Regions from separate parts of the Microbispora triticiradicis genome, predicted to be linked through region 1. Evidence: predicted binding sites of a transcription regulator. Region 1 holds the regulator's gene; the other holds the start of a gene.

What was found. Region 1 encodes HrcA, which represses chaperone genes, less so after heat shock. Its sites were predicted from a motif close to TTGGCACTCTCNNNNNGAGAGTGCCAA; they were not measured.
Region 2: groES (co-chaperone GroES) is a predicted target of HrcA. The motif match lies at 10,275-10,301, and genes of this name have one in related genera.

Annotation. Positions count from the first base shown of each region.
Region 1 is NZ_VANP01000006.1:296,603-311,475, reverse strand. It holds gene FED44_RS18160 (ComEC/Rec2 family competence protein) at 1-1,486, shown strand, start outside; gene FED44_RS18155 (hypothetical protein) at 2,025-2,315, shown strand; gene holA (DNA polymerase III subunit delta) at 2,568-3,533, shown strand; gene rpsT (30S ribosomal protein S20) at 3,678-3,950, opposite strand; gene FED44_RS18140 (glycoside hydrolase family 18 protein) at 4,089-5,168, opposite strand; gene lepA (translation elongation factor 4) at 5,311-7,134, shown strand; gene FED44_RS18130 (MOSC domain-containing protein) at 7,204-7,851, shown strand; gene FED44_RS18125 (hypothetical protein) at 7,963-8,178, opposite strand; gene FED44_RS18120 (cellulose binding domain-containing protein) at 8,240-9,907, shown strand; gene FED44_RS18115 (glycoside hydrolase family 18 protein) at 9,963-11,216, opposite strand; gene hemW (radical SAM family heme chaperone HemW) at 11,333-12,553, shown strand; gene FED44_RS18105 (DUF3097 domain-containing protein) at 12,567-13,382, opposite strand; gene hrcA (heat-inducible transcriptional repressor HrcA) at 13,559-14,572, shown strand; gene dnaJ (molecular chaperone DnaJ) at 14,573-14,873, shown strand, end outside.
Region 2 is NZ_VANP01000003.1:448,459-463,331, reverse strand. It holds gene alr (alanine racemase) at 1-816, shown strand, start outside; gene FED44_RS10120 (alpha/beta fold hydrolase) at 843-1,895, shown strand; gene tsaE (tRNA (adenosine(37)-N6)-threonylcarbamoyltransferase complex ATPase subunit type 1 TsaE) at 1,892-2,398, shown strand; gene FED44_RS10110 (hypothetical protein) at 2,636-3,283, shown strand; gene FED44_RS10105 (class F sortase) at 3,286-3,840, shown strand; gene tsaB (tRNA (adenosine(37)-N6)-threonylcarbamoyltransferase complex dimerization subunit type 1 TsaB) at 3,884-4,606, shown strand; gene rimI (ribosomal protein S18-alanine N-acetyltransferase) at 4,626-5,093, shown strand; gene tsaD (tRNA (adenosine(37)-N6)-threonylcarbamoyltransferase complex transferase subunit TsaD) at 5,284-6,318, shown strand; gene FED44_RS10085 (hypothetical protein) at 6,331-7,173, opposite strand; gene FED44_RS10080 (class I SAM-dependent methyltransferase) at 7,332-8,531, opposite strand; gene FED44_RS10075 (MarR family winged helix-turn-helix transcriptional regulator) at 8,562-9,173, opposite strand; gene FED44_RS10070 (NAD-dependent epimerase/dehydratase family protein) at 9,265-10,107, shown strand; gene groES (co-chaperone GroES) at 10,391-10,702, shown strand; gene groL (chaperonin GroEL) at 10,775-12,400, shown strand; gene FED44_RS10055 (hypothetical protein) at 12,587-13,732, shown strand; gene FED44_RS10050 (sigma-70 family RNA polymerase sigma factor) at 14,043-14,669, shown strand; gene FED44_RS10045 (hypothetical protein) at 14,666-14,873, shown strand, end outside; gene FED44_RS10040 (DUF5319 family protein) at 14,842-14,873, opposite strand, start outside.

The DNA of each region.
Region 1 (14,873 bases):
GGGCGGCATCCTCGTCCTCGCGCCGCGCTGGCGGGATCGTCTGGAGCGCCGCATGCCCCGTATGCCCCGTCTGCTCGCCGAGGCGCTGGCCGTGACGGTCGCGGCGCAGGTGGCGGTCACGCCGCTGCTGGTGCTGATGTCCGGGCGGCTCGACCTGGCCGCGGTCCCGGCCAACCTGCTCGCCGAACCCGCCGTGGCCCCGGCGACCGTGCTGGGGTTCGCCGCTGCGGTGACCGCCCCGATCAGCATGGACCTGGCCCGGCTGCTGGTGCGTCCGGCCGGATGGGCCGTCGGCTGGATCATCGCGGTGGCGCGGCGGGCCGCCGACCTTCCCTTCGCCACCGCCGAGTGGCCGGGGGGAGCCCCGGGCCTGGCCGGGCTGGCGGCGGTGGCGCTGGTGGGCTGGGTCGTTCTTCGGGGCCGCGCGCGAAGGCGCTTCGCGGCCGCGCTCGCGGCGGGGGCGCTGCTCACCGCTCTCGTGGCGGTGCCGGTGGTCTCGCCGTGGCCGCCGCCCGGATGGTTGCTCGTCGCCTGCGACGTGGGGCAGGGAGACGCCCTGGTGCTGGCCGCCGGTCCCGGCCGGGCGGTGGTGGTGGACGCGGGACCGGCGCCCGGCCCCGCCAACCGCTGCCTGCGTGCCCTCGGCGTGCGGCAGGTGCCGCTCGTCATCCTCACGCATCCGCACCTCGACCATGTCGGCGGGCTCCCGGGCGTGCTGCGGGGCCGGGCGGTCGGCGCGGTGGTGGTCAGCCCGGGCCGGGTGCCCGAAGGGGAGGCGGGCCGGGTCTCCCGGCAACTCCAGGCGGCCCGGATCCTGGAGTGGCAGGCCGTGCGCGGTATGCGGTGGCGGTTCGGGCCCACCGAGATCACCGTGCTGGCGCCGGAGCCCGGCATCGCGCCCCAAGGCACCGGAGAGGGCTCGATCGCCAACAACGCCAGCGTCGTGCTGCTCGTGCGCTGGTCAGGCCCGCCGCGAACGGCCACAGCCCACACGGGCAGAGAGCCTGAGGGCCCCTCGGGGGAGCCAGGAGCCTTGGTCACCCCTGCGACGGAGGGGGCACAGGCAGGCGGCGCACAGGCAGGTGAGGCACAGGAAGGCGCGGTGCAGGAAGGCGCGGTGCAGGAGGCGGAGGGCGCACCGGAGAGGCGAGGGGACCAGGGAGCGCCCCTGGGCGCGGCTCTGCTCGCCGGGGATCTGGAGACGGAGGCGCAGGAGGCCCTGCTGCGCAGTGGCGTCCCCCGGGTGGACGTGCTGAAGGTGCCCCACCACGGATCGTCCCGGCAGGCGCCGGCGTTCCTCGCCGCCACTGGGGCCCGGGCCGCCCTCGTCAGCGTCGGCGCGGTCAACGACTACGGGCACCCCGCCCAGGTGACGCTCCGCCGCCTGCGCGGCCTCGGCATGCGCCCCTATCGCACGGATCTGTCGGGAGACATCGCGGTCGTCGCCGACCACGGTCGTCTCGCCGTGGTCGTACGCGGCAGATGACCCCCGCTGCCGGCTGGACATCGGCTGTGCCGCGGCGGCGCGCCGGCAACGGAAGCCGTTCGTCGGCCACAGCTCGGGGGTACGTCCTCCAGCTCCCGCAGGGCCGCGCCGTACAGGGTGCGGTCGGTGCCTGGGCCGCCCTGCTCGCCGCCGAGATGTCCGGTGGCGGGACAGGGTGCGCCAGGCTGTGGAACTCCTCGATCGTGTGGGCCGGACCTGCGAGACTCACCGCGATGCGTCTCGGTTCCAGAGTGAGCGCGGGGGCCTTCGACGCCGCTCTTTGATCCGCGCTTGCTTTCCTGCCCGGTGTCCTTGGGACGAGTGCGGGGATGGTGCCGGTGTGCGCTCGCCTGTCGGGGAGCGGGCGCGCACTCCAGGCATGGCCCCGGCGGCGGAACCCGGAGAGCACCGGCCCGTTCCGCCTGCCGATGAGGACGTGCCGTTCCTCCCCTGACCAAGACAGACGGAACCGAGCAGCCTCGCCAGAGCGACCTTAACGGAGAGTGACCAAGTGACGACACCGGTCAAGAGGATCACGATGTCCAAGCCATTCTGCGCCCTCGCCGGCGTGGGCCCCTACGCCATCGCCAAAGCCAACGAGGTCTACGAGGACATGGCTCTTCGCGGCCGCAGGCTCGTCGGCAGGATGACGAGGGAGGCCGCGCAGGAGTTCCAGGAGACCGCGCACGAGCTGGAGGACCTCTCCAGGACGGCTCGCCGGACGCAGGAGATGGAGGAGCGGGAGAAGGCCAGGGAGACCGCCGCCCAGACGCCGGCCCAGACGCCGGCCGGCCAGGCCCGGGGTCGCACCGCGGCCACCCGGGCCTAGCATCAAGCATCTCGGCGGGCGGACCCGGCCATGTCGGCGGTGACGTCGATGGGGGGCCTCCGGTGACGGCCGCGGCGGGGCGCTCGTCACCCGGCCGCCCGGCTCGCTCCCATCGGGCGTGAGCCGGACGGCCGATGCGGGGCCGCGACGAGCGCGCTGGGCGCCGGGTGTGCCGCCGGACGGCGGGTGGCGCCGCGAACGCGCTGGGCGCCGGGTGTGCCGCCGCCGGGCCGGCGTGGCATGCTGCGTGCCATGGCGAACGCAGCACCCGTGACCCTGGTCGTCGGCGACGAGGAGTTCCTGGCCGATCGGGCGGTCCGGGCCGTCGTGGCGGCGGTCCGCGCCGAGGACCCGGGGGCGGAGGTGCACGACCTCCAGGGGGGCAAGGTGGAGCCCGGGGAGCTGACCGGGCTCACCTCGCCCTCGCTGTTCGGCGACAGGTCGATCATCGTGATCCGCGCCGCGCAGGACCTGCCCAAGGACGTCGTCGCCGAGGTGGTGAAGTACGCCGCGCGCCCGGCCGACGAGGCGGTGCTGGTGCTGGCCCATCCCGGCGGGGCCAAGGGAAAGGCACTGGTCGACGGGGTGAAGAAGGCGGGCGCCGACGTCGTGACCGTGGCCAAGCCGACCAAGGCGGGGGAGCGGCTCGACTTCATCAAGGCCGAGGTCCGCAGGGAGGGCCGCACGATCTCGCCCGCCGCCGCGCAGGCGCTGCTCGACGCGGTGGGCAGCGACCTGCGGGAGCTCTCGGCGGCGTGCGGCCAGCTCGCGTTCGACACGCAGGGCAAGAACATCGACGAGGCGGCGGTCGCGAAGTACTACCGGGGGCGGGCCGAGGTCAGCGGTTTCACGATCGCGGATCTGGCCGTGGAAGGCCGGTTGGGTGAGGCGCTGGAGCAGGTCCGCTGGGCCCTGGCGACGGGCGTTGCTCCGGTGCTGATCGTCAGCGCCCTGGCGGGGGGCCTGCGCTCGCTCGCCAAGGTGGGAGGCGCGCCCCGCAACCTCCGCGGCGGCCAGCTCGCGAGTCACGTGGGCATGCCGCCGTGGAAGATCGACCGGGTGAAGCGCCAGCTCGGCGGCTGGGGCCCTGACGGCATCTCCGCCGCCCTCCAGGCGGTCGCCGTCGCGGACGAGCAGGTCAAGGGTGGCGGCGCCGATCCGGGGTACGCGCTGGAGAAGGCCATCCACACGATCGTCGCCAGCCGCACCGCCCGCTGACGGACTCGCGGGCAGAGCCGATCGAGCGACCCCCGCCCCAGCGCGATGCCGACGTCACCGCGTACAGAGGGCAGGGGGGCGTCGGAAACGCGAAAACGCCGCATCTCCCGATCAGGGAAGATGCGGCGTGCGCTCGGTGCGGAACTACTTGGCGCCCTGCAGAGCCGCGGCGCGCTTGGCGATCGCGGACTTGCGGTTGGCGGCCTGGTTCTTGTGAATCACGCCCTTGCTGACGGCCTTGTCGAGCTGCCGGGACGCGGCCTGGAGCGCGACGAGGGCGTCGTCCACGTTGCCCTGGTCGGCGGCCTCGCGGAACTTGCGGACCGCGGTCTTCAGGGACGACTTGACGGCCTTGTTGCGCAGCCGGCGCTTCTCGTTCTGCCGGTTCCGCTTGATCTGGGACTTGATGTTCGCCACGAAGAAAGCCTCAGTGTTAAGTCTTGGTCGGATGGGGCGCGCGGGCTCGTGAGAGGGCGCGCCACACGCAGTTGGACAGGATACCAACAGCCCGGGCCATCGCTCAAATCCGCGACGACGGGCCGCCCTGTGTTCATGCTATCGCGGCACGACGGCCGTGGTCCGCACATCGGCCCGCCCGAGCGACTCGGCGGACCCTCCTCCGGCTCGTCCGCGCACCCAGGCAGTCTCGTACTCCCTCCAGTCCTCCTCCGTGGCCGCGAAGTCGACGTACAGGGCCAGGCCGAACTCGGTGCGCGGGCCGTGCTCGCCGAGCGCGAGCCGGGCGCCCTCGGCCGCGGCCTCGACGCTCTCGGCCCGGTCCGCGTACGGGATGCCGTGGTCGTGGTAGGCGGGCGCCCCGATGAGGAGGGTCTTGTCCTCGGGCACGAGATCGAGGGCGAGCGAGGTCTGCCGCGCGACGTAGCCGCCGTACAGGGACGGCAGGGGCGTCCCGGAGTCATACGTCATGATCGCGACTTGGTCGGTCAGGCCCACGACCTGCCGGAAGTAGTCCGGCGTCCAGTACTTGTCGTGTCCGATCGCCAGGGCGGTGGGGGCGCGCATGCCGGTCAGCGGCTCGATCTGCTGGGTGGCGACCGACAGGAGCCGGGCGCCGATGGCCTGCCGCGTCTCCCGCAGCACGCCGAGGAACGGCCCGTCCCCGTCGGAGACCGGTTCGAAGTCGTAGTGGATCCCGTCGAAGCCGAGGGTGACAAGGTCACGGGCGCCCGCCACGATCCGGGCCCGCGCCGCCGCGTCGGCCAGGCTCAGGTGGGCCTTCCCGTTGTCGTTGACCGTCTGGCCGAGCCAGGCCGACACCCGGACACCGGGCAGATTCTTGCGCCACCATTTCAGGAAATTTCCGGCGTTGGTGTAGCGGTCGGGCGGCAGGGTCCCGTCGTACTTGAACGGCCCGCTGTGGACGTACACGTCCCTGATCCCGCTCGCGCGCAGCCGTACGGCGAGGGCCCGCACGTCGGCCTCCGTGCGGCGGCCGTCCACCCAGGCGTGGCCCATCCACAGGGCGTCGTGCCCGGTGGTCCGCGTCCAGGCGGCGGGTGTCCCGGCGAACTGGACGCGCAGCGCGGCCGCCGCCGCGAGGCCGAGCGCGAGCGGAACGGCCGCGACGAGGGCGGTCCAGCGGAGAACGCGTCTGATGGTCCGTCTGGTGGTCAAGGCAAGCACCCGGACATGCCACCATGGAGGGTGGCTGGTCCGCCAGCCGAGAGAGGGCCCGCCGAGCGCGAGGCGAGGGCGGCCCGATCGACCAGCAGTCACTCGAAACCCGTATGACCACACCCTGTTGAAACGGACTCCGGTGCGCACTCAGCCTGGCCAGACCGACCCCGCGTTGATCCGCAACTTCTGCATCATCGCGCACATCGACCATGGCAAGTCGACACTCGCCGACCGCATGCTGCAGCTCACCGGCGTCGTGGACGACAGGTCGATGCGTGCGCAGTACCTCGACCGCATGGACATCGAGCGGGAGCGGGGCATCACGATCAAGTCGCAGGCCGTGCGGCTGCCCTGGAACGGCCACGTCCTCAACATGATCGACACGCCCGGCCACGTCGACTTCACCTACGAGGTGTCGCGCTCGCTGGAGGCGTGCGAGGGCGCGATCCTCCTCGTGGACGCGGCACAGGGCATCGAGGCCCAGACGCTGGCCAACCTCTACCTGGCCATGAACGCCGACCTGCACATCATCCCGGTGCTCAACAAGATCGACCTGCCCGCCGCGCAGCCCGACAAGTACGCCGAGGAGATCGCGGGCCTCATCGGCTGCGACCCCGGCGACGTGATGCGCGTGTCCGGCAAGACCGGTGCGGGCGTCAAGGAGCTGCTCGACCACGTCGTGGAACACGTCCCGGCGCCCGTCGGCAACCCGGACGTCCCCGCCCGCGCGCTGATCTTCGACTCCGTGTACGACACCTACCGGGGTGTGGTGACGTACGTCAGGGTGGTGGACGGGCACCTGTCCAAGCGCGAGCGCGTGCTGATGATGTCGACGGTCGCCCAGCACGAGCTGCTGGAGATCGGCGTCATCTCGCCGGAGCCCATGCCGTCCGACCGGGGCCTCGGCGTCGGCGAGGTGGGCTACCTGATCACCGGCGTGAAGGACGTGCGCCAGTCGCGGGTCGGCGACACGGTCACCAACGCGGTCAAGCCCGCCGCGGAGGCGCTGGGCGGCTACGAGCATCCCAAGCCGATGGTCTACTCGGGGCTCTATCCGATCGACGGCGACGACTATCCCGAGCTGCGCGAGGCCCTCGACAAGCTGCGGCTGAACGACGCCGCGCTCGTGTACGAGCCGGAGACGTCGGCGGCGCTCGGCTTCGGCTTCCGCTGCGGCTTCCTCGGCCTGCTGCACATGGAGATCGTGCGGGAGCGGCTGGAGCGCGAGTTCAACCTGTCGCTGATCTCGACCTCGCCCAACGTCATCTATCGGGTGATCATGGAGGACGGCAACGAGCACGTCGTCACCAACCCCTCGGAGTTCCCGGCCGGCAAGATCGGCGAGATCTACGAGCCGGTGGTGAAGGCCACGGTGCTCGCGCCGGCCGAGTTCATCGGCGCGATCATGGAGCTGTGCCAGGGCCGCCGCGGGCAGCTCCAGGGCATGGACTACCTGTCGGAGGACCGGGTCGAGATCCGCTACACACTGCCGCTCGGTGAGATCATCTTCGACTTCTTCGACCAGCTCAAGTCGAAGACCCGGGGGTACGCCTCGCTTGACTACGAGCCGTCGGGCGAGCAGGCGGCCGACCTGGTCAAGGTGGACATCCTGCTCCAGGGCGAGACCGTCGACGCGTTCAGCGCCATCGTCCACCGCGACAAGGCGTACGCCTACGGCGTGGAGATGGCCAAGAAGCTCAAGGAGCTGATCCCGCGGCAGCAGTTCGAGGTCCCGATCCAGGCCGCGATCGGCGCCCGCGTCATCGCCCGTGAGAACATCCGCGCGATCCGCAAGGACGTCCTCGCCAAGTGCTACGGCGGTGACATCAGCCGGAAGCGCAAGCTGCTGGAGAAGCAGAAGGAGGGCAAGAAGCGGATGAAGATGGTCGGCCGCGTGGAGGTCCCCCAGGAGGCCTTCGTCGCCGCCCTCTCCTCCGAGGCCCCGGACAAGACCAAGAAGTAACTCCCTGTCTGGTTTCATGACAACTTAATGGGATCGCGCGGAAACATGACCATCCGTTAACGTTTGGCCATGCGTATCCTCTCTGTGAACGTGGGCCGGGCCGTCGACGCGGAATGGGCCGGCGACCTCCGGCGTACCGCCATCGACAAGCGCCGCGCCGAGGGGCGAGTCGCCGTACACGGGAACGGCCTGGCCGGGGACGAGCGCGCCGACACCGCCAACCACGGGCACCGGGACCAGGCGGTGTACGCGTACGCCCGGGAGGACTACGACTGGTGGGAGCCCCGGATGGGCCGGGACCTGCGCGACGGCCGGTTCGGGGAGAACCTCACGACATCGGGGACCGACCTGACCGGGGCGCTCCTCGGCGAGCGCTGGCGGGTCGGCACCGCCGTCCTGGAGGTCACCTATCCCCGCATCCCCTGCGTCGTGTTCCGGAACTGGCTCGACGAGCGCGGCTGGGTCAGGCGCTTCACCGAGGCGGGCCGCACGGGAGCGTACTTCCGCGTGATCGAGGAGGGCGAACTCGGCGCCGGCGACGAGATCGCGGTGCTGGACCGGCCCGCGGACGGCGTGACCATCGGCGAGGCGTTCCGGGCCTACCACGGCGACGGGGACCTGCTGCGGCGGATCCTCGCCCAGCCCGGCCGCAGCGAGAAGTGGGACAGGGTCGCCCAGCGCGTGCTCGGAAGCCGCACCGAGGCCCCCGCTTCCTGATCTCCATCGTGCGCGTCGGCGCCTGCTCGCCTACCTCGGCCGTACGGTGTGACGGCGGCCGCGCGAGCACGTGAACCGGTCACCTCTCGCCGGACGGGCGGGAGGTGAAAGTTACAGCCGGTGCGCCACGGCCGCGCGGCCCGCCTGGGGCTCCCGCGCCCAGATCAGGCCGGTGCGGCCCGGCTCGTGCCCCGGCATCGCGCACACGGGTGTCTTGACCGTTCCCCGCGCATGGGATTGGCTCCGCGCCGTGGCACCGTCCGCGGTCGCCACCGGACCTTCGCCAATGGGATACGCAATGGCCAGCACGTGATCGGCGACGATCACGGGCGGTTGTTAACGCTAACATCCCCGTCAGTTGAAGCGCACCCGCTGAGGAGCGATGCCGATGGACAGGAAACGCATCCGCACGACGCTGGTCCCCGCCGTCACGGCGGCGCTGGCCCTCGCGTCGGGCGCCGTGGCGCTCACCACCGTGAGCCCGGCGCAGGCACTGGAGAACGGGGTGGCCAGGACCCCGCCGATGGGCTGGAACAGCTGGAACACCTTCGGCTGCAACATCAACGAGTCGCTGATCAGGCAGATGGCCGACGCCATCGTCAACAGCGGCCTGCGCGACCTCGGCTACCAGTACGTGGTGGTCGACGACTGCTGGTTCAACCCCAACCGCGACTCGTCGGGCAACATCCAGGGCGACCCCTCCCGCTTCCCCAGCGGGATGAAGGCGCTCGGCGACTACCTGCACAACAAGGGCCTGAAGTTCGGCATCTACCAGGTGCCCGTGGACAAGACCTGCGCGCAGTACTTCAACAGCTACCCCGGCGCGACCGGCAGCCAGGGCCACGAGGCGCAGGACGCCCGGCAGTTCGCGGCCTGGGGCGTCGACTACCTGAAGTACGACTGGTGCTCCCCGAACGGCACGATCAACGACCAGGTGGCCACGTTCGCCAAGATGCGCGACGCGCTGAAGGCGACCGGCCGGCCGATCGTCTACAGCATCAACCCCAACAGCATCCACTCGAAGACCGGCCCCCAGCGCAACTGGGGCGACGTCGCGAACATGTGGCGCACCACCGAGGACATCACGAACAAGTGGGACACGGGCCAGACCAACGGCTATCCCATGGGCATCCAGAACATCGTGAACGTCACCGTCCCGCTCGCCTCGTACGCCGGTCCCGGGCACTTCAACGACCCGGACATGATGGAGATCGGCCGGGGCGGCATGAACGACACCGAGATGCGCAGCCACTTCGCGCTCTGGGCGATGATGGCCTCCCCGCTGATCGCGGGCAACGACATCCGCTCCATGGACTCGGCGACGCAGACGATCCTCAAGAACAAGAACCTCATCGCGATCAACCAGGACTCGCTGGGCCTGCAGGCCACCCAGGTGTCCAACGACGGCACCCGGCGCGTGCTCGCCAAGAAGCTCGCCAACGGCGACGTCGCGGTCGCCCTGTTCAACCAGGGCGGGTCGACCACCACGGTCTCGACGACCACCTCCGCCATCGGCAAGTCCGGCGGCACGGTGACGCTGACGGACGCCTGGACCAACGCGACCAGTACCACGAGCGGCACGATCTCCGCCAGCGTTCCGGCGCACGGCACCGTGGTCTACCGGGTCAGCAGCCCCGGGAGCAGCCCCAGCGCCAGCCCGAGTGCGAGCCCGAGTGCCAGCCCCAGCGCCAGCCCGAGTGCGAGCCCGAGCGCGAGTCCCAGCGCGAGCCCGTCGGCCTCGCCGTCGACGTCCCCGGTTCCCGGCGGATGCTCGGCGACGATCAAGACGATCAACAGCTGGGGCGGCGGCTTCCAGTCCGAGGTGACGGTGCAGGCGGGCAGCTCGGCGGTCAACGGCTGGACCGTGAAGTGGACCTGGCCGGGCGGCCAGACCATCAGCAGCCTGTGGAACGGCCGGCAGAGTTCGTCCGGTTCCTCGGTGACGGTCACCAACGAGTCCTACAACGGCTCGATCGCGGCGGGCGCGTCCACGACGTTCGGCTTCACCGCCAACGGCAGCGCGGCCACCCCCACCGCCACCTGCACCAGCCCCTGACCTCCTGACGTCACGGCCTGGGGAGGGGGTGCCCCCCTCCCCAGGCCGGATCACCTCAGGACGGAGTAGAGGGCGGAGGTGAGGGAGGCTTTGGCGTCGTCCTGGTCGATGGACCACAGCATCGAGCCGCCGAGGCCCTGGAGGCGGATGTATGCGGCCTTCCGCAGCATGACGGCGGGGGGTCGTCGTAGGACCAGAACTCGTTGCCGTCGTAGAGCCACAGGGCGCCGGTGAGCAGGTCGCGGTAGCGCCTGCCGGGCTTGCCGACGAGGTTCTTGTAGTCGTCGCTGCCGGCGGCCCAGGTGCCGGGTGCGGGGCCGGCGGCGGGGGCGTAGCGGCCGTCGCCGCCGGAGGTGACCCCGGTCCAGCCCTGGCCGTACGCGGGGACGCCGACGACGATCTTGCGGGCGGGCGCCCCGCGGCCGACGTAGTCGCGTACGGTCTGGTCGACGCTGTACTTGACCGGGCCGGGGTCGCGGCGGTCGGTGAGCAGGTTGGCCTGGTGCCCGGTGCGGTTCTCCCACGGCCCGTGCAGGTCGTAGCCCTGGACGGTGGCGAAGTCGAGCAGGCCGAAGACCTTCTTCACCTCGAAACCGGCGTCGATCTTGGCGGCGGCGGCCGGGAGGAAGGCGGTGAGTTCGGCGCGCCGGTCGTGGGCCCGCATCTGGCGGCGCAGTTCGGCCAGGAACAGGGTGAAGTTCTGCTTGTCCTCGGCCCGGATGACGTTGCCGTCGTTTCCGGAGGAGCCGGGCCATTCCCAGTCGAGGTCGATGCCGTCGAACACGCCGGCGGCGGCGCCGCTGGGCAGGCCGGGCAGGTCGCCCTTGAGCCACAGGTCGACGCACGAGGCGGCGAGCCGGGCCCGGGAGGCGGGGGTGAGAACGGCGTCGGAGAAGTACTTCGATCCGGTCCAGCCGCCGATGGAGATGAGGACCTTGAGGCCGGGGTGGCGGGCCTTGAGCTTCCTGAGCTGGCCGAGGTTGCCCTTGAGCGGCTGGTCGTCGGCGTCGGCCACACCGTTGACGCTCTGCTCGGCGGGCACCGGCCGCTGCCAGTCGGCCCAGGGGTCGGCCGAGTAGCAGGTGCCCTCGGGGCCGACGAAGCCGAAGGCGTAGTTGAGATGGGTCAGCTTCGCCGCCGCGCCGCTGGCGTCCACGTCGCGCACGTGGAAATTCCGGCCGTAGATCCCCCACTGGATGAAGTAGGCCACCCGTTTGTAGCGGTCCCCGCCCGTCGTGGCCTGGGCCTGGGCGGGCGCGAGCCCGGCGGCCAGGGTGGCGGCGACCGCCACGGCGAGGGTCCTTCTCATGAGCACGCCGGCCTCCCGGGATAACTTATAGGAAAGTTTCCTGTAAATTGCGCCGATCGTAGACCCCTCTGATCACCCCGTCAACGGCACCGCGCGAGTGACGGCAGACTGGAGGCGTGCCTTCCGTGCTTCCCGACGGCGATCCCGTCCCCGCGAGCGGCGCGCTGCCGCCCGGAGCCCTCGACGGGCTCGGCTCCCGTCCGTTCGGCTTCTACGTGCACGTGCCGTTCTGCGCGACGCGCTGCGGCTACTGCGACTTCAACACCTACACGGCCGCGGAGCTGGGGCCGGGCGCCGCGCAGCGCGACTACGCCGCCACCGCGATCGAGGAGGTGCGGCTGGCCCGGCGCGTGCTCGGGGACGCCGCGCCGCCGGTCGAGACCGTCTTCTTCGGCGGAGGCACGCCGACCCTGCTGCCCGCCGCCGACCTCGTACGGATCCTGGACGCCGTCGGCGAGGAGTTCGGCCTGCGGCCGGGCGCCGAGGTGACGACCGAGGCCAACCCCGAGTCCGTCGACCCGGCCTACCTGAAGGAGCTGCGGGAGGGCGGCTTCACCCGGATGAGCTTCGGCATGCAGAGCGCGGGCGAGCACGTCCTCACCGTCCTCGACCGGCGGCACACCCCCGGCCGGCCCGCCGAGGCCGTACGGGAGGCCCGCGCGGCCGGGTTCGAGCACGTCAACCTCGACCTGATCTACGGCACGCCGGGGGAGAGCGACGACGACTGGAGGGCCTCGCTCAAGGCCGCTCTGGCGGCCGGTCCCGACCACGTCTCGGCGTACTCCCTGATCGTGGAGGACGGCACCCGGCTCGCCGCCCGCATCCGGCGCGGCGAGCTGCCGATGCCCGAGGACGACGTGGCGGCCGACCGCTATCTCCTCGCCGAGGAGACCCTGACGGCCGAGGGCCTGAGCTGGTACGAGATCTCCAACTGGGCGGCGGGGGACGAGGCCCGCTGCCGCCACAACCTGCTCTACTGGACCGGCGGCGACTGGTGGGGGGTGGGCCCGGGGGCGCACAGCCACGTCGGCGGCACCCGCTGGTGGAACGTGAAGCACCCCGCCGCGTACGCCGCCCGCCTGGCGGACGGAACCTCCCCGGCGCACGCCCGGGAGGTGCTGACGGCGGAGGACAGGGCCGTCGAGCGCGTCATGCTGGAGCTGCGCCTCGCCTCGGGCTTCCCGCTCGCCGACCTCGCCCCCGAGGCGCGTACGGCCTGCGCGCGGGCGCTGGGGGACGGGCTGCTGGAGACCGAGGCGTTCAAGGCGGGCCGGGCCGTCCTCACGCTGCGCGGCCGGCTCCTCGCCGACGCCGTCGTACGCGACCTGACCCCTTGATCCGGCTGACCCCTCAGTCCGACTGATCGGGGGCGGTGACGAAGTCGATGAGCTCCTCGACGCGGCCGAGCAGTTCGGGCTCCAGGTCGGCGTAGGTCGTGACCCGGCCGAGGATGTGCCGCCACGCCTCCTGGGGGTCCATCCGCCAGCCCAGCGCGGCGATCACGCCCTCCTTCCAGGGCACGCCGCGCGGCACGTCCGGCCACGCCTGGATGCCGAGCGCCCGGGGCTTGACCGCCTGCCAGATGTCCACGAAGGGGTGCCCCACGACGAGCACGTCCGCGCCGGAGACCCGGGCGGCGATGCGGCTCTCCTTGGAGCCGGGCACCAGGTGGTCGACGAGCACGCCCAGCCGCCTGCCCGGCTCCGGGCCGAACTCCCCGACGATCGCGGGCAGGTCGTCGACGCCCTCCAGGAACTCGACGACGACCCCCTCGACACGCAGGTCGTGTCCCCAGATCTTCTCGACCAGCGCGGCGTCGTGGACGCCCTCGACGTAGATGCGGCTCTCCTTGGCGACCTGGGCGCGCAGCCCCCCGACCGCGATCGACCCGGAGGCGCTCCGCAGCGGGCCGGACGGCCGGGCCTGGGGACGGACCAGCGTCACCGGCCTGCCGTCGAGGAGGAACCCGGCGGGGGTCAGCGGGAACACCCGCCGCCGCCCGAAGCGGTCCTCCAGCGTCACGGCCTCCTTGTCGCAGTCCACCACCGCGCCGCAGAAACGGCCCTCGGCGTCCTCGACCACGAGATCGGGCTCGGCCGGGATCTCGGGGATCTGCCCCCGCCGTGGCCGCCGCCAGTCTCCGGAAAGCACGTCCCGCCCGTACATGCGGGGAACGCTAGCAAATCCCGGGCCGCCGGCCCGCCGGTTGCGCCCGGATTCACGGCGTGTTGCCCCTGATCGTCTGCTCGTTATCGCACGCCGAGCGGTGGTAGCCGTACACTTGGCACTCGGGAACACAGAGTGCCAGAGTCGGTGTTTCCAGGGCACAGGGAGGTGACACATTGCTCGACGACCGCAAGCTCGCCGTCCTGCGCGCCATCGTCGAGGACTACGTGTCCACCAACGAGCCGGTGGGGTCCAAGGCCCTGGCGGACAGGCACAACCTCGGCGTCTCCCCGGCGACCATCCGCAACGACATGGCGGCGCTGGAGGAGCAGGGCTACATCACGCAGCCGCACACCAGCGCCGGGCGGGTCCCGACCGACAAGGGATACCGCCTGTTCGTGGACCGGCTGTCGCAGATCAAGCCGTTGTCGGGGGCGGAGCGCAGGGCCATCGAGACGTTCCTCGCCGGGGCGGTCGACCTCGACGAGATCGTCATGCGCACGGTACGGCTGCTCGCGCAGCTCACCCGGCAGGTGGCCGTCGTACAGTATCCCTCGCTCACCAGGTCGTCGGTCCGCCACGTGGAGATCGTCCCGCTGGCGGAGCGCCGGGTCATGCTGGTGCTGATCACGAACACCGGGCGGGTCGAGCAGCGGGTGGTCGATCTGCCCGAGGCGCTCGCCGAGGACCGGATCGCGAACCTGCGCTCCGTGCTGAACGGCTGCCTCGACGGGTGCTGGCTCTCGCAGGTGCCCGAGACCGTGGCCGGCATCCCCGAACGGCTGCCGCCGGAGGAGAGGCCGGTGGTGGCGACCATCATGTCCGTGCTCCTGGAGACGCTCGTCGAGCGGCACGAGGAGAAGATCGTCTTCGGCGGTACGGCCAATCTGGCGGGCGCCGACTTCAGCGTCGGCCTGCGTGACGTGCTTGAGGCGCTGGAGGAGCAGGTCGTGCTCATGCGCCTGCTGGGCGAGACCGGCGGGCTGTCCGAACTCACCGTCAGAATCGGATCCGAGAATCCCTACAGCGGGCTGCGCGGCACCTCTATCGTGGCCGCCGGATACGGTTCGGGCGACAAGGAACTGGCCCGGCTTGGAGTGCTGGGCCCGACACGAATGGACTATCCGGTGACGATGGGTGCGGTGCGCGCGGTGGCGCGGTACGTGGGCCAGATCCTGGCGGGGTCATAAGTGTCCAACGACTACTACGCGACCCTTGGCGTCCGGCGCGACGCCAGCCAGGAAGAGATCAAGAAGGCGTATCGCCGTCTCGCCCGTGAGCTGCATCCGGACGTCAACCCCGATCCGGAGACCCAGGAGCGGTTCAAGGAGATCAACCAGGCGTACGAGGTGCTGTCCGACGCGGGCAAGCGCCGCATGTACGACATGGGCGCCGATCCGTTCGCGAGTGGCGGCGGGCCGGCCGGGGCGGGCGGCTTCGGCGGGGGCTTCCCGTTCAGCGACATCATGGACGCCTTCTTCGGTTCCGCCG
Region 2 (14,873 bases), on a different contig from region 1:
CCCTGGGTCGTGGACGAGATCGTCGCGGCCGCCCGCCGGACGGGGCGCACCGCCCGGGTGCACCTGAAGATCGACACCGGCATCTCCCGGGGCGGCGCCACCGTCGCCGACTGGCCGTGGCTGGTCGAGCACGCCCTCGCCGCGCGGGCGAGCGGCGCCGTCGAGATCGCGGGCGTCTGGTCGCACCTCGCGTGCGCCGACATCCCCGGCCATCCCTCCGTCGACGCCCAGCTCGCCACGTTCGACGAGGCGCTCGCCGTCGCGGACAAGGCAGGGGTGCCGGGCGACGCCGTTCGGCACATCGCCAACTCCGCCGCGGCCGTCACGCTGCCGCAGGCGAGGTACGACATGGTCCGCCCCGGCATCGCGATCTACGGGCTGAGCCCGATCCCCGAGCTCGGCGACTTCGGGCTCCGGCCCGCGATGACCCTCACGGCCAGGCTCGCGAGCGTGAAGCGGGTCACCCCCGGGACGGGCGTGTCGTACGGGCACCTGTACGTCACCGACCGGCAAACCACGCTTGGCCTCGTTCCTCTCGGGTATGCGGACGGCATTCTGCGGAACGGGACCAACCGGGCGGAGGTGCTGGCGGCGGGCCGGCGACGGCGGATCGCCGGCCGGGTGTGCATGGACCAGTTCGTCATCGACCTGGGCGACGACGCGGCGGAATCGGGGGACGAAGTGATCCTTTTCGGTCCCGGGGACGACGGCGAGCCGACTTGTCAGGAGTGGGCGGATTCCCTGGGCACGATTACTCATGAGATCGTGACGAGGATCGGATCCCGCGTGCCTCGCGTCCACACGGACGGACGCTGAGCAACGCGGCTGCGAGGAGGGCAGGCATGAGAACACGTCGCAAGGTCGGGATCGCCGGCGCGGTCTTCGGCGCGGCGTCGGCGGGGGTGGCGGCGGCCACGCTCGCCAAGAGGTACGCCGTGGGCCGCATCCGCCTGCGGCCTGACCTGGAGGCGGGCGAGCCCTTCGGCGAGCTGCGCGGACGGCCGGTGACGCTCACCACCTCCGACGGCCTCCAGATCCACGCCGAGGTCGACGGCGTGGAGGACGCGCCGCTGACCGTGGTGCTGTGCCACGGCTACTGCCTGTCCTCCGACTCCTGGCACTACCAGCGGCGCGTCCTGCGCGACTCCTACCGCCTGGTGGTGTGGGACCAGCGCTGCCACGGGCTGTCGGCGCGCGCGCCCGCGAGCGACTGCACGATCGAGCGGCTCGGTGAGGACCTCGCGCTGGTGCTCGACGAGCTCGTCCCCGGGCCCTGCGTGGTGGTCGGCCACTCGATGGGCGGCATGACGATCATGGCTCTGGCGGAGCGGCGGCCCGAGCTGTTCGGCGACAAGATCCGCGGTGTGTCCCTGATCGCGACCTCGGCCGGCAAGCTCGCCGAGATCACCCTGGGCCTGCCCGCCCTGGTCTCCAAGGTGGTCAACCTCGCGGTGCCGCCGGCCGTCTCGGTCATGCGCCGGAGCGGCGCGCTCGTCGACCGAGGCCGGCAGGCAGGCACCGACCTGTCGTTCCTCGCGCTGCGCCACCTCGCGTTCGGCGATTCCAAGAGCGTCAGCCCGACCGTCGTGGACTTCGTCGAGTCGATGATCCGGGCCACTCCCTCCGAGGTGATCGCCGACTTCTACCCGGCCCTCATGTCGCACGACAAGCTGACCGCGCTCGACGTGCTGAACAAGGTGCCGACCGCCATAATCGTCGGTGAGGGCGACTGGCTGACGCCGCTCGACCACAGCAGGGCGATCGCGGCCGCGGTGCCGACCGCCCAGCTCACGACGGTGCCGGAGACGTCGCATCTCGTGCAGCTCGAACGGCCCGACGCCGTGAACGAGGCGCTGCGCGAGCTGCTGAAGCGAGCCGAGAGGGAGAACACGTGACGACGGGTGAGTCCCGGGCCGCCGCGTCCGGGGTTGACGAGCTCCGGACCGCTGAGTTCCGGGCCGTGACCGCCGAGGAGACGCGGACGCTGGGCGCGCGGCTGTCCGCGCTGCTCGGGCCGGGAGACCTGGTCGTGCTGAGCGGGCCGCTCGGCGCGGGGAAGACCACCCTGGTGCAGGGCCTCGCCGAGGGCCTCAAGGTGCGCGGGCCGATCACCTCGCCCACCTTCGTGATCGCCAGGGTCCACCCGTCCCTGTCGGGCGGGCCGGCGCTGGTGCACGTGGACGCCTACCGGCTCGGCGGCTTCCCTGAGGTGGACGACCTCGATCTCGACGCCTCGCTGGAGGAGTCGGTCACCGTGGTCGAGTGGGGCGAGGGCCTGGTCGAGGGGTTGTCGGAGGACCGCCTGGAGGTCCACATCGAGCGCGGCGCCGAGGGCGAGGAGCGGCTCGTACGGCTGTCCGGCGTGGGCCCGCGGTGGTCCGCCGTCTCCCTCGCCTGAGCCGCCTCCGCCGAGCACGGCCGTTCTCACCACAAACGACCGCAACCCAGACTCTGACGTGCGACAAGGACGCCCGGGGACAAGCCGGGCGTCGTCCGTGCGCGATTCAGACCGGTCCGCCACGCAGTCCTTGACGCCCGTCCGCGATCCTGTGGATCATCGGGGCGACGGAAGATCCTCGGTCATGAATCGGTCAGGATTTTCTGGGTAAGGGACCTGGGTGGAAGAGGTGTGCCGTTGAGCAGGGTCACGCAGGTCGCCGTCGCCGGAGCCCTCATGGTCGGGGCGATGGGCTGCACCGCGCAGGCCGCGGTGCAGGCCGAACCGACCATGACGCTGACCCCGGCCCTGCCGACGCCGCTCGTCTCGATCGCGCGGCAGGACATCCGGGTGACGATCGAGCCGAAGCGGATCACCGGAGGCGCGACCAGGAGCGTCCGCGTCACCGCCCGCTGCCCCCTGTCGGAGGGCGGTCCGGAATACCGCGCGACCGCGCGTTCCGACGCGTTCACGGGGCTCGTCACGCTGGTGCCGCCGCCGGCGAAGTCCGGCACCCCGGCCTCGGCCACCGCCATGCCGCTGGTGACCGGCAGCGCCACCGTACGGTCCGGCGCGAAGCCGGGCGGCTACCGCGTGCAGGTCCGCTGCGAGGCCACCAACGACGTCGGCGAGGCGTCGTTCCGGATCGTGGCGCCGCAGGAGGAGCCCGACCGCACCGAGGACCACACGAGGATTCCCACCAGGGCCCCGCACGCGGGCGGCGGCGGCACGGCCGCCGGAGGCCCCGAGGACGCGTCCGGTCCGCCGGTGGGCGTCACCGTCGTCGTGCTGCTGGCCGCGCTGGGCGTCGGCGTCGGGGTGGCCCGCAGGCGCTCCGGAGCCTGACGTTGGCGCTGTCCACCCGGGGGGTGATCGTCGCCGGGGTGGTCACCGGGCTCGTCTTCGCCGTGATCACCGGGGGCGGGGACACGGGCGACCAGGCGGAGGTCAGGACCTCCGTCGTCCCCAAGCGGATCGACATCCCGGCGCTGCGCCTCAAGGCGCCGCTGATGAAGCTCGGCCTCTCCGACGAGGGCGACGTGGAGCTGCCGCCGTTCGACAAGCCGGCCACGGCGGGGTGGTACACCGGCAGCGCCGTGCCGGGCGACCCCGGCGCCTCCGTGATCATCGGCCATGTGGACACCAAGACCGCTCCCGCCGTCTTCTACCGCCTGCGCGACCTGCGCGAGGGCGCGGTCGTCAAGGTGGTGCGCAGCGACGGCAAGACCGCGTCCTACCGCGTGGACTCCGTGGAGCGCGTGCCCAAGAACGACTTCCCGGCCGAGCGCGTCTACACCGAGGACGGCCTGCGCCTGATCACCTGCGGCGGCGACTTCGACTGGAAACAGCACGAGTACCGCGACAACGTCATCGTCTACGCCTCCCTGGTCCGCTCCGCCTGACGGGTGTCCGGGCGCCTGCGCAGAGCGACTACGCTTGACCTTCGTGCTTGTCTTGGCCTTCGACACCGCCACTCCCGCCGTCACCGCCGCGCTGCACGACGGCGAGCGTGTGGTGGCAGAGTCGACGACGATCGACGCGCGCCGGCACGGGGAGCTTCTCGCGCCCGCCGTCGAGCAGGTCCTGAGTGAGTCAGGGGCGACGCTCAGGGACGTCACCGCCATCGTCGCGGGGACCGGGCCCGGGCCGTACACCGGCCTGCGGGTCGGCCTGATGACGGCGACGGCGCTGGCGCTGACCGCGGGCGTCCCGGCGTTCGGGGTGTGCACGCTCGACGCCCTCGCGTACGCCGTGGAGGAGAGCGGGCCCTTCCTGGTCGCGACCGACGCGCGCCGCAAGGAGGTCTTCTGGGCCCGGTACGGCGACCCGCGCACGCGGCTCGACGGGCCGCGCGTGGACCGGCCGCACGACCTGCCCGGCGAACTGCCGGTGATCGGCGCGGGCGGCGCCATGTACGCGGACGTCATCGGCGCCGACCGGACACGCGGCCCGCTGCACCCGTCGGCCGGCGCGCTCGCGGCCCTGGCGGCCGGGCGCCTCGCCACGCTGAGCGAGGAGGAGGCGGCCGAGATCGCCCGCGTGCCCGAGGGGCGCGTCGACTCCGTCGAGAAGGCGCGGGAGCTCTCCGTGCTCGGCCCGCCGCGGCCCATCTACCTGCGGCGTCCCGACGCGCAGGTGCCCGGCGCGCCGAAGCGGGTGACGGCGTGACCCGCGCCGGGAGAACGCCGTGAGGCAGGCGGAGGCCGTCCTGCGTCAGATGACCGCCGAGGACCTGCCCGCCGTCATGGAGATCGAGCGGACCACGTTCCCGGCGGACGCCTGGAGCGAGGCCATGATGCGGGGCGAGCTGCGCGACCAGCCGCGCACCCGGCACTACCTCGTCGCCGAGGTGGACGGGCGGGTCGTGGGGTACGCCGGGCTCGCGGTGGCGGCCGACCAGGCGGACGTGCAGACGATCGCCGTCCTCGCCGCGCACCGCCGCGCCGGCGTCGGCGCCGCGCTGATGGACGGGCTGCTCGCCGAGGCGGCGCGGCGCGGTGCGACCTCGGTGTTCCTTGAGGTGCGGGCGGACAACCCCCCGGCACAGGCGATGTACGAGCGGTTCGGCTTCCGCCGCCTCGGCCTGCGAAGGCGCTACTACGAGGACGGTACGGACGCCATCACGATGACGAAGGACCTTGCGACCAGCGAGTGATCCGGCGAGGCGCGCCGGTGTCCGGACTGCGGAGCGCGCGGGGAAACACAGAGCGAGTGATCCGGAGGGACGCGCCGGTGTCTGGACTGCGGAGCGAGCGGGGAGCGAGGGACGAGCGACTCCGAGCGACGAGGGAAGACATCGGGAGTGAGCGTCCCGATGGTGAGCGGGAAACACAGAGGAGGTCACTATGGGGCGCGACGAGCCGATCGTGCTGGGGATCGAGACGTCCTGCGACGAGACGGGCGTGGGCATCGTCCGCGGCCACACGCTGCTGGCCAACACCATCGCCTCCAGCATGGACGAACACGCCCGGTTCGGCGGGGTGGTGCCCGAGGTGGCCTCACGGGCGCACCTGGAGGCGATGACGCCGACGGTCGAGAGCGCGCTGACCGCCGCCGGGCTGCGGTTCTCCGACATCGACGCGGTCGCCGTGACGGCGGGCCCGGGTCTCGCGGGGGCGCTGCTGGTCGGCGTGGCCGCCGCCAAGGCGTACGCGCTGGGCCTCGGCGTCCCGCTCTACGGGGTGAACCACCTCGCGGCGCACGTCGCCGTCGACCAGCTCGAACACGGACCGCTGCCCAAGCCCGCGATCGCGCTGCTGGTGTCGGGCGGGCACTCCTCGCTGCTCCTCGTGCCGGACGTCGCGCAGGACGTGATCTCGCTCGGCTCGACCGTGGACGACGCGGCGGGCGAGGCGTTCGACAAGGTGGCCCGGGTGCTGGGGCTGCCGTTCCCCGGCGGGCCGTACATCGACCGGGCGGCCCGTGAGGGCTCGGGCTCGGCGATGGCCTTCCCGCGCGGCAAGTACGACGACGGCACGCTCGACTTCTCCTTCTCCGGCCTGAAGACGGCCGTCGCCCGGTGGGTCGAGGCCCGCGAGGCGTCGGGCGAGCCGGTGCCGGTGGCCGACGTCGCCGCGTCGTTCCAGGAGGCGGTCGTGGACGTGCTCACCCGCAAGGCGCTGCAGGCGTGTGCCCGCTACGACGTGAAGGACCTGCTGATCGGGGGTGGCGTGGCGGCCAACTCGCGGCTGCGGGCGCTGGCCCAGGAGCGCTGCGACGCGGCGGGGGTGCGCCTGCGGGTGCCGCGGCCGGGCCTGTGCACGGACAACGGCGCGATGGTGGCGGCGCTCGGCGCCGACCTGGTCGCGGCCGGAGCCTCGCCCTCGACGCTGCGGATCCCGGCCGACTCGTCCCTCCCGATCACCGTCGTCCACGTCTGAGAGACGACGGGGTCAGTCGGTGCGGTCGCGGGCGTGACCGTGGGCCGAGCCGTGAGCAGAGCTGTGAGCGGGGCGTAGCAGGACCTCCGCGAGCGCCAGCATGGTCTCCTCCAGCGCGGCCAGCCGGCGGGCCACGTCGCCATGCGCGGGCTCCATGGCGCGGGTGACCGCGTCCGAGACGGTCTCGGCGATCTGCTCGCGGTCGGGCCTGCTCCGCACCGCCTCCGCGAGCGGCGCCACCGCCCCCGCCGTGAGGGTGAGGTCGGCGTTCATGCCCGCCAGGGTCGTGCTCATCTCGTCCACGCTCGCCGCGACGTCTCCCACTCCGGCGCTCAGCCCGGCCACGGTGGCGGTCACGCCGTCCAGCCGCTCGATCACCACGGCCTCCAGCCGTTCGGTCCGCTCGGTGAGCGAGGCGAGGGCCTTGTCGAGCCGGGTGAAGCGCCCGGCGGCCGCCTCCATGCCGCCCTGGAACTTGCCGAGCCGGTGCGCGAACTCCGTCATCCGGTCGGCCAGCCCCTGCGTCCGGCCGCCGGCCTCCTCCACGTGGCCGCGCAGCAGTTCCACGTGCTGAGCGAGACCTTCGGCCCAGGCCGGCGGCCGGGCCGCCAGGTCGTCGAGCCGCTGCGTGATCGCCTCCAGCGCGGCGCCGAGGCCGCCGAGCTCACGCTCGCGCACCTCGCGGAGCAGCCATTCCATGCCCTCCAGCCGCTGGCGGATGTCGTCGAGCGCGGCGCCCTGCGTCCGCTGCTCGTAGACGTGGTCCTGGGCCGCCCGGGCGAGCAGTTCGCGCATCCGGTCGGAGATGGCGGTCTGGCTGCCCGCCTGGAGGAGGTTGTGGCTGGAATGCTCCACCGAGAATGCTCCTTCAGCTCGCCGAAACGTGGGTTCGGCCCGGTCTCGCGCAGACGAACGAGCAGGCGGCACTGCCCGACGGCCAACTTTAGGCCCTGACCCGCAGCCATCAGGCGTGGACTGAGAAAGGCGATGATTGCCGGTGAATTGCCGGGAGTTCAGCCCTTCTGGCTGGTCACAGGCTGACAAAGCAGCGCGAAGGGCCGGTCCTCGATCCGGGTGAGCACTATCACCACGGACTCGTTCCCGGACAGCCGCAGGTCCTTCCGCAGGCGTTCGACGTCGACCGCGGATCCGCGTTTCTTGATCGTCACCGTGCCGACGCCCCGCTCGCGCAGTGCGGCGCGCAGCCGTTTTAGCGAGAAGGGCATCACGTCGGTGACCTCGTAACACGCCGCCCACGGCGTGGGCACGAGGCGATCGCCGGTGATGTAGGCGATGCGCGGATCGACGAGGTGGCCCGACACGAGGGCCGCCACCTCGGCGACCAGGTGCGCCCGTACGGCGGCGCCGTCGGGCTCGTAGAGATACCGGCTCACCGGTCCGGTCTCCGCCTCCGCGCCCGAGGCCGTGAGCGTGGCGCCGGAGGGCAGCAGGGTGGCGCGGCGGCCACCCATGCCCATCCCGGTCCAGATGGCCGCCTCCTTCACCTCACCCCGATACGACACCCATTCGGCCTCGGCGCCCTCCGGGATGAACTCGTACGGAATGCCGGGGGCCGTCTTCAGGCAGGCGGCCCGAGCCCGGGCGACGAGGTCGAGCACCACCGGCCACGCGGGGGAGTAGGCCATCGGGTCGAACGTCCGTCCTCTCGCCCCCCTCCTGGCCGGGTCGGCGAACAGCAGGTCATATCCCGCCGGGCCGGCCGTCGCGGCGTCCGCCGTACGCACGGTCACCAGGGAGGACAGGCCGAGCGCCGCCACGTTGGCACGGGCGATCTCCACGGTCAGCGGGTCGAGGTCCAGCGCGTCCACCGCGCATCCCGCGCGGGCCAGCGCGAGCAGGTCGCCGCCGATGCCGCAGCACACGTCGAGCACGCCCGGCCCCGCTCCGGCGGCGCTGATCCCGGCGGCGCCGATCCTGGCGGCGCGGTGGGCGGCGACCTCGGGCCGCGTGGCCTGCTCGAGTCCGTGCGGGGTGAAGTACATGACGGCGGCGTCGGCGCCGAACTTCGCCTCGGCACGCCGCCGCAGCGACGCCTGGGTGAGCGCCGCGGCGGTGAGCTCGGGGGAGTGGGATCGGCGCAGCGCGCTCGCGGCCGCCACCGGGTCCGCGCCGTCGGCGAGGATTCTCACGGCGTCGTCCAGGGCCCCGCGTCCGGCGGGGGCGAGCAGCATGCGGAAGGCTTCCAGGTCCACGTTCGCGACGCTATCGCCCGCGGCCGATGCTCAGCAGGTGCGTACGTCGGTGCGTACGTCGCCGAGGGAGGCGAGCAGCTTGCAGAGCAGGCCGGACAGTTGCTCCCGGTCCTCCGGGGTGAGACCGGCGAGCAGCCGGTTCTCGTTGGCCACGTGGCCCTCCAGCAACTCGTCGACCATCGCGTGGCCCCGGTCAGTGAGGGTGATCAGGACCATGCGGCGGTTCGACGGCGAGACCTCCCGGTGCACCAGCCCCTTGGCGGTGAGGCGGTCCACCCGGTTGGTGAGGGCCGCCGAGCTCACCATCGCGGCTGCGGCGAGGTCGCCCATGCAGAGCCGGTGCTCGAAGTTGGCGCGGAAAAGGGTGGCGAGCACGTCGAACTCCCACGGCTCCAGGTCGTACCGGGCGAAGTGCTCCTTGACGCCCTTCTCCAGCAGGCGGGACGCCCGAGAGATCCGCCCGGCGACGCCCATCGCCGAACAGTCCACGTCCGGACGCACCCGGGCCCAGCCGCTGAGGATCTGGTCGACGGCGTCGTTCACGGCGTCGTCCACTGTGCCGTTCCCGGCGGTGCCGTTCATGAGGTTGTCGTCCATGATGCGCGCGGCCGAAGGTCCACCCGCCGCTCCTCCTCGTCTCATCGTAACGCTCACTTCGACGTTGAAATGTCGACCCCTCCTAAGCTAACCTCCGAATCGAAAAGTCAAACGTCGAAATTTTAGAGGTGAAACGATGAAGGTCCTGGTTCTCGGCGCGACGGGGTACATCGGGTCGGCGCTCGCGGAGCGGCTCTCCGAGCACGGGCACGACGTGGTGGCGCTGGTCCGGCCGAAGCCGCGCGAGGCCGCCCTGCCCGGCGAGGTGCGCCACGGCGACCTCCATGAGCCCGAGACGCTCGCGAAGGCGGTGACCTCCGACATCGACGTCGTCGTCCACGCCGCGAACCCCGTCGGGGACGAGGCGGTGGACGTCGCCGCGATCGAGGCGCTGGCCGGCGGCGGCGCGCGACTGGTCTACATCAGCGGCGTGTGGGTGCTCGGCGCCACCACCGAGGCGGCGGACGAGAACGCCCCGGTGGACCCGATCGCCCTGTCCGGCTACCGGCCGCGGGTGGAGAGGCTTGTGCTGGACGGGGGCGGAGTCGTCGTCCGGCCCGGCGTCGTCTACGGCCGGGGCGTGGGAATCCCCGCCCTGCTCGCCGCCCCCGGCGGGGAGGACGGCAGGTACGTCCACGCGGGCGGCCCGGCGCCGACCTGGTCGACCGTGCACGTGGACGACCTGGCGGACCTGATCGTGCTCGCGATCGAGAAGGCCGCGCCGGGCAGCCTCTTCCACGCGGTCGCTGAGGAGGCGGTGAGCGTGGCCGACGCCGCCGCGGCCGCCGGCCGCAGCGGGAAGGCCGTGCCGTGGCCGATCGACGAGGCGAGCGAGGTGCTCGGCCGCCCGTTCGCCGAGGGCCTCGCCCTGAGCCAGGTGGTGAGCGGCGACCTCGCGAGGAAGGAGCTCGGCTGGAACCCCAGCCGGCCCGGCCTCGTCGACGACGTCCGCTCCGGTTCGTACGCCACCCGCGCCTGACCGGCCCGCGGGCCGGAGTCGCCGCCGTAGGGCGCCGGGGTCGCGGTGGTGACGCGCAGGCGGCGGAGGGCTGAACGGGGGCTCTCGGACGCGTTGCCGGGAGGTGGGTCTGACCTGCGGGGCGGGTTCGTGTTGACTGTCACGCGCCACTTGCATACTGTTTCGTGTTGGCACTCTGCCATTGAGAGTGCCAACAGCGACGAGACAGGTCTGACACCCGCGACGGCAGGCCGCTGGTCGCCTCTTCAGCTCATTCATCGCAATCTGAAGGGGAGGTCCGATCGTGACGACCGCCACCAAGGTTCCCGTTAAGCCGCTCGGCGACCGCATCGTGGTCCAGCCGCTTGAGGCCGAGCAGACCACCGCCTCCGGCCTGGTCATCCCGGACACCGCCAAGGAGAAGCCCCAGGAGGGCCGCGTGCTCGCCGTGGGCCCGGGCAACTGGGACGAGGACGGCGAGAAGCGCATTCCGCTCGACGTCAAGGAGGGCGACGTCGTCCTCTACAGCAAGTACGGCGGCACCGAGGTCAAGTACGGCGGCGAGGAGTACCTGGTGCTCTCGGCTCGCGACGTGCTCGCCATCATCGAGAAGTAGTAGGCCGCGCAAGCCATGAGGAGCCCCGGGTCCACTTACCCGGGGCTCCTACGTGCTCACAAGGAGACCTGAATGCCGAAGATCCTGGAGTTCGAAGAGGACGCGCGGCGCGCTCTCGAGCGTGGTGTGAACGCTCTCGCCGACGCCGTCAAGGTGACCCTCGGCCCGCGCGGCCGCAACGTCGTCATCGACAAGAAGTTCGGTGCCCCGACGATCACGAACGACGGTGTCACCATCGCTCGCGAGGTCGAGCTGGAGAAGCCGTACGAGAACCTGGGCGCCCAGCTCGCCAAGGAGGTGGCGACCAAGACCAACGACATCGCGGGTGACGGCACCACCACCGCGACCGTCCTGGCCCAGGCCATGGTCCGCGAGGGCCTGCGCAACGTGGCGGCCGGCGCGCAGCCGCTGTCGCTCAAGCGCGGCATCGATAAGGCCGCGCAGGCCGTCAGCGAGCGGCTGCTCGGCAGCGCCCGCCACGTCGAGGACAAGAAGGAGATCGCCAACGTCGCGACGATCTCCGCGCAGGACGCGAAGATCGGCGGCCTGATCGCCGAGGCCTTCGACAAGGTGGGCAAGGACGGTGTCATCACCGTCGAGGAGTCCAACGCGATGGGCCTGGAGCTGGAGTTCACCGAGGGTCTCCAGTTCGACAAGGGCTACCTGTCGCACTACATGGTCACCGACCCCGAGCGCATGGAGTCGGTGCTCGAGGAGCCGTACGTCCTGATCCACCAGGGCAAGATTTCCTCCATCGCGGACTTCCTCCCGCTGCTGGAGAAGGTCGCCCAGACCAAGCGGCAGCTTCTGGTCATCGCCGAGGACGTCGAGGGCGAGGCCCTGGCCGTCCTGGTGACCAACAAGATCCGCGGCACCTTCACCTCCGTCGCCGTCAAGGCTCCGGGCTTCGGCGACCGCCGCAAGGCCATGCTGCAGGACATCGCCACCCTCACGGGCGGCCAGGTCGTCAGCGAGGAGATCGGCCTGAAGCTGGAGCACGTGGGCCTGGAGGTCCTCGGCACGGCCCGCCGCGTCGTGGTCAACAAGGACACCACCACGGTCGTGGACGGCGCCGGTGACGCCCAGGCGATCGAGGACCGCATCCGCGAGATCAAGATCGCGATCGAGCAGTCCGACTCCGACTGGGACCGCGAGAAGCTCCAGGAGCGCCTCGCCAAGCTCGCCGGCGGTGTCTGCGTGCTGCGTGTCGGCGCCGCGACCGAGGTGGAGCTGAAGGAGAAGAAGCACCGCCTGGAGGACGCGATCTCCGCGACCCGCGCCGCGATCGAGGAGGGCATCGTCTCCGGTGGCGGCTCCGCGCTCGTGCACGTGTCCAAGGAGCTCGACAACCTCGGCCTGACCGGCGACGAGGCCACCGGCGTCTCGATCGTCCGCAAGGCCCTGGTTGAGCCCGCGCGCTGGATCGCCGAGAACGCGGGCCTGGAGGGGTACGTCGTCACGGCGAAGATCGCCGCGCTGAACGCCGGCGAGGGTCTGAACGCCGCCACCGGCGAGTACGGCGACCTGGTGGCCCAGGGCGTCATCGACCCCGTCAAGGTGACCCGCTCGGCCGTGCAGAACGCCGCGTCCATCGCCGGCATGCTGCTGACCACCGAGGCCCTCGTCGTGGACAAGCCCGAGGAGGAGGCCCCGGCCGCCGCCGGCGGTCACGGTCACGGTCACGGTCACGGCCACTGATCGACGGCCTGTTCGACGGTCACTGATCGAAGGCGATCGATCGGGAGCCGCTCGGCAGAGGCGACCGATCGAATCGGCAACCGCGCCCCGCGCCGCCCTCACGGGTGGACCGCGGGGCGCGCGCTTTCTCCGGGAGTTTCCCCGAAACCACCTATCTGCCGAATCTGGGTCAATACGATCGTCGGCGTGCGATTCGGACGCAGGACTCTTGCCGCCGCGCTGGTGCCGGGTGCCCGTCTCTCCATTCGCGGGGCGACGCTGGCCGGGCTGACGCTGGCCGGGCTGACGCCGGCCGGGGTGGCGGCTCCGCCCGCCGTCGCGGAATCCGTACCGGCGCAGGCGGCGAGTCTCGGGGGAACGCGGGCGGGGAGCCTCGGAGGAAAGGTGCCCGTGCCGCCCGAGGCGCGGCCCGCGGACGTCTCGCGCCCCACCACCGTCGTCGGCCGGGGCACGCCCGCGAGCTGCACCTCCCAGGCCTTCGTCAGGGCCGTCGCCCGCGGCGGCGTCATCACCTTCTCCTGCGGCCCCCGCCCGGTGACCATCAGGCTCACCGCCACGGCGAAGGTCCGCAACACCAGCGCCCGGGTCGTCGTCGACGGCGGCGGGAAGGTGACGCTCAGCGGCGCGGGCAGACGGCGCATCCTCTACATGAACACCTGTGACCGGGCCCAGGTGTGGACGACCTCGCACTGCGACGACCAGCGGACACCCGCGCTGACCCTGCAGAACCTGACGTTCGCCGACGGCGACTCCACCGGCGAGAGGACCGACGGCGGCGGTGGCGGCGCGGTCTTCGCCCGCGGCGGCAGGCTCACGGTGGTCAACTCGCGGTTCGTCCGCAACCGCTGCGACCGCACCGGCCCCGACCTCGGCGGCGCGGCGATCCGCGTGCTCGACCAGTGGCACGACCTGCCGGTGTACGTCGCGGGCAGCACCTTCGAGAACGGGGTGTGCTCGAACGGGGGAGCGCTGAGCGGCATCGGCGTGTCCTGGCAGATCCTCAACAGCGTCTTCATCGGGAACCGGGCGGTCGGACGCGGCGCCAACCCGGCCAAGGCCGGAACCCTCGGGGGCGGCAACGGCGGGGCCGTGTACGCGGACGGCAACAGGTACACCATCCGGATCGCCGGCTCGCTGATGACCGGCAACCACGCCAACGAGGGCGGCGGGGCGGTGTTCTTCGTCAGCAACGACCGCAGCGGCACGCTGCGCATCGAGCACTCGACGCTGCGCCGCAACGTCAGCGGGCAGTTCGAGACGCGCGGCTTCCCCGGCGTCTTCTACCTCGGCGCCGGCCGCGCGCCCCGGGTGGTCTCCTCCACCCTCCGATGAGGGCCGGCGCCCGACCGGGTGGCGCGGTCTATACCGGCGGCGTGCGCGCCGGCTCCCCGGCGGGGGCGCGCCCGGCCGGTGCGGTCCATACCGGTGACGTACGCACCGGAGGCGCCGCGCGGCAATAGGCAGACGCCGCATACTTCTTATTACCTGTCAAGGCATCCGGTATATATCTCTCGTTTTGGTCATTCTGGTTGGAATGTTCCAACGGTCGCGTGGTCGATTGATTACAAAGGGTTATCGCCGCGTCAATGTGACCAATCCGTAGCCGTTAACCATGACGACATGAACGATCGCGGCGGGCATCATGCCTAACGTGACCGAGGGATGCGTCGCCGACGCCGCAACTGGGGTAAGGCTTGCGACGAGATCGGATGAGTCCGACCTCAGGGAACTGACCAGCCTTGCCGTACAAGGAGATCGCACCGCGATCGAATCACTGCTGGGACAACTGCGCCCGATGGTGGTCCGGTACTGCAGGGCCCGGCTGGGGAGGGTCTCCGGTCAGTACCACATCGCCGACGACGTGGCTCAGGAGGTGTGCATCGCGGTGCTGTCGGCGCTGCCGCGCTACCGCGACATGGGCCGCCCCTTCGCCTCGTTCGTGTTCGGCATCGCTTCGCACAAGGTGGCGGACGCGTTGCGCAGTTCGGTGCGCTCCGCGGTGCCGACGCAGGACCTGCCGGACGGGCCCGACGAGGGCCCGGGGCCGGAGGAGACCGTGGTGCGCTACATCGAGGCGCAGCACGCCCGGGACCTGCTGGCCCGGCTGCCGGACACCCAGCGCGAGCTTCTCATCCTGCGGGTCGTCTCGGGCCTTTCCGCCGAGGAGACGGGTAATGTACTCGGCATGACCCCTGGTGCCGTCCGGGTCGCGCAGCATCGTGCGCTCGCCAGGCTCCGGCAGCTGGCCGAGCTGGAGTCGATTGCGTGACCATGAAACGTCGTCGTACGGCGGGCCTTCCCGGGTCGTACGGCGATGCCGACATGGAGGGCGACGTAACGCGGACGGACGCCCTCCTCGACGCCCTCGCCCGCCGGGAGGCCCTGAGCGGGACCGACGCGGCCCTCCGGCTGCTCGGCGCCCTGGTCGCCGATGTGGACAGTCAGCGGCTCTCCTCCGTGTCGATCACGCCGT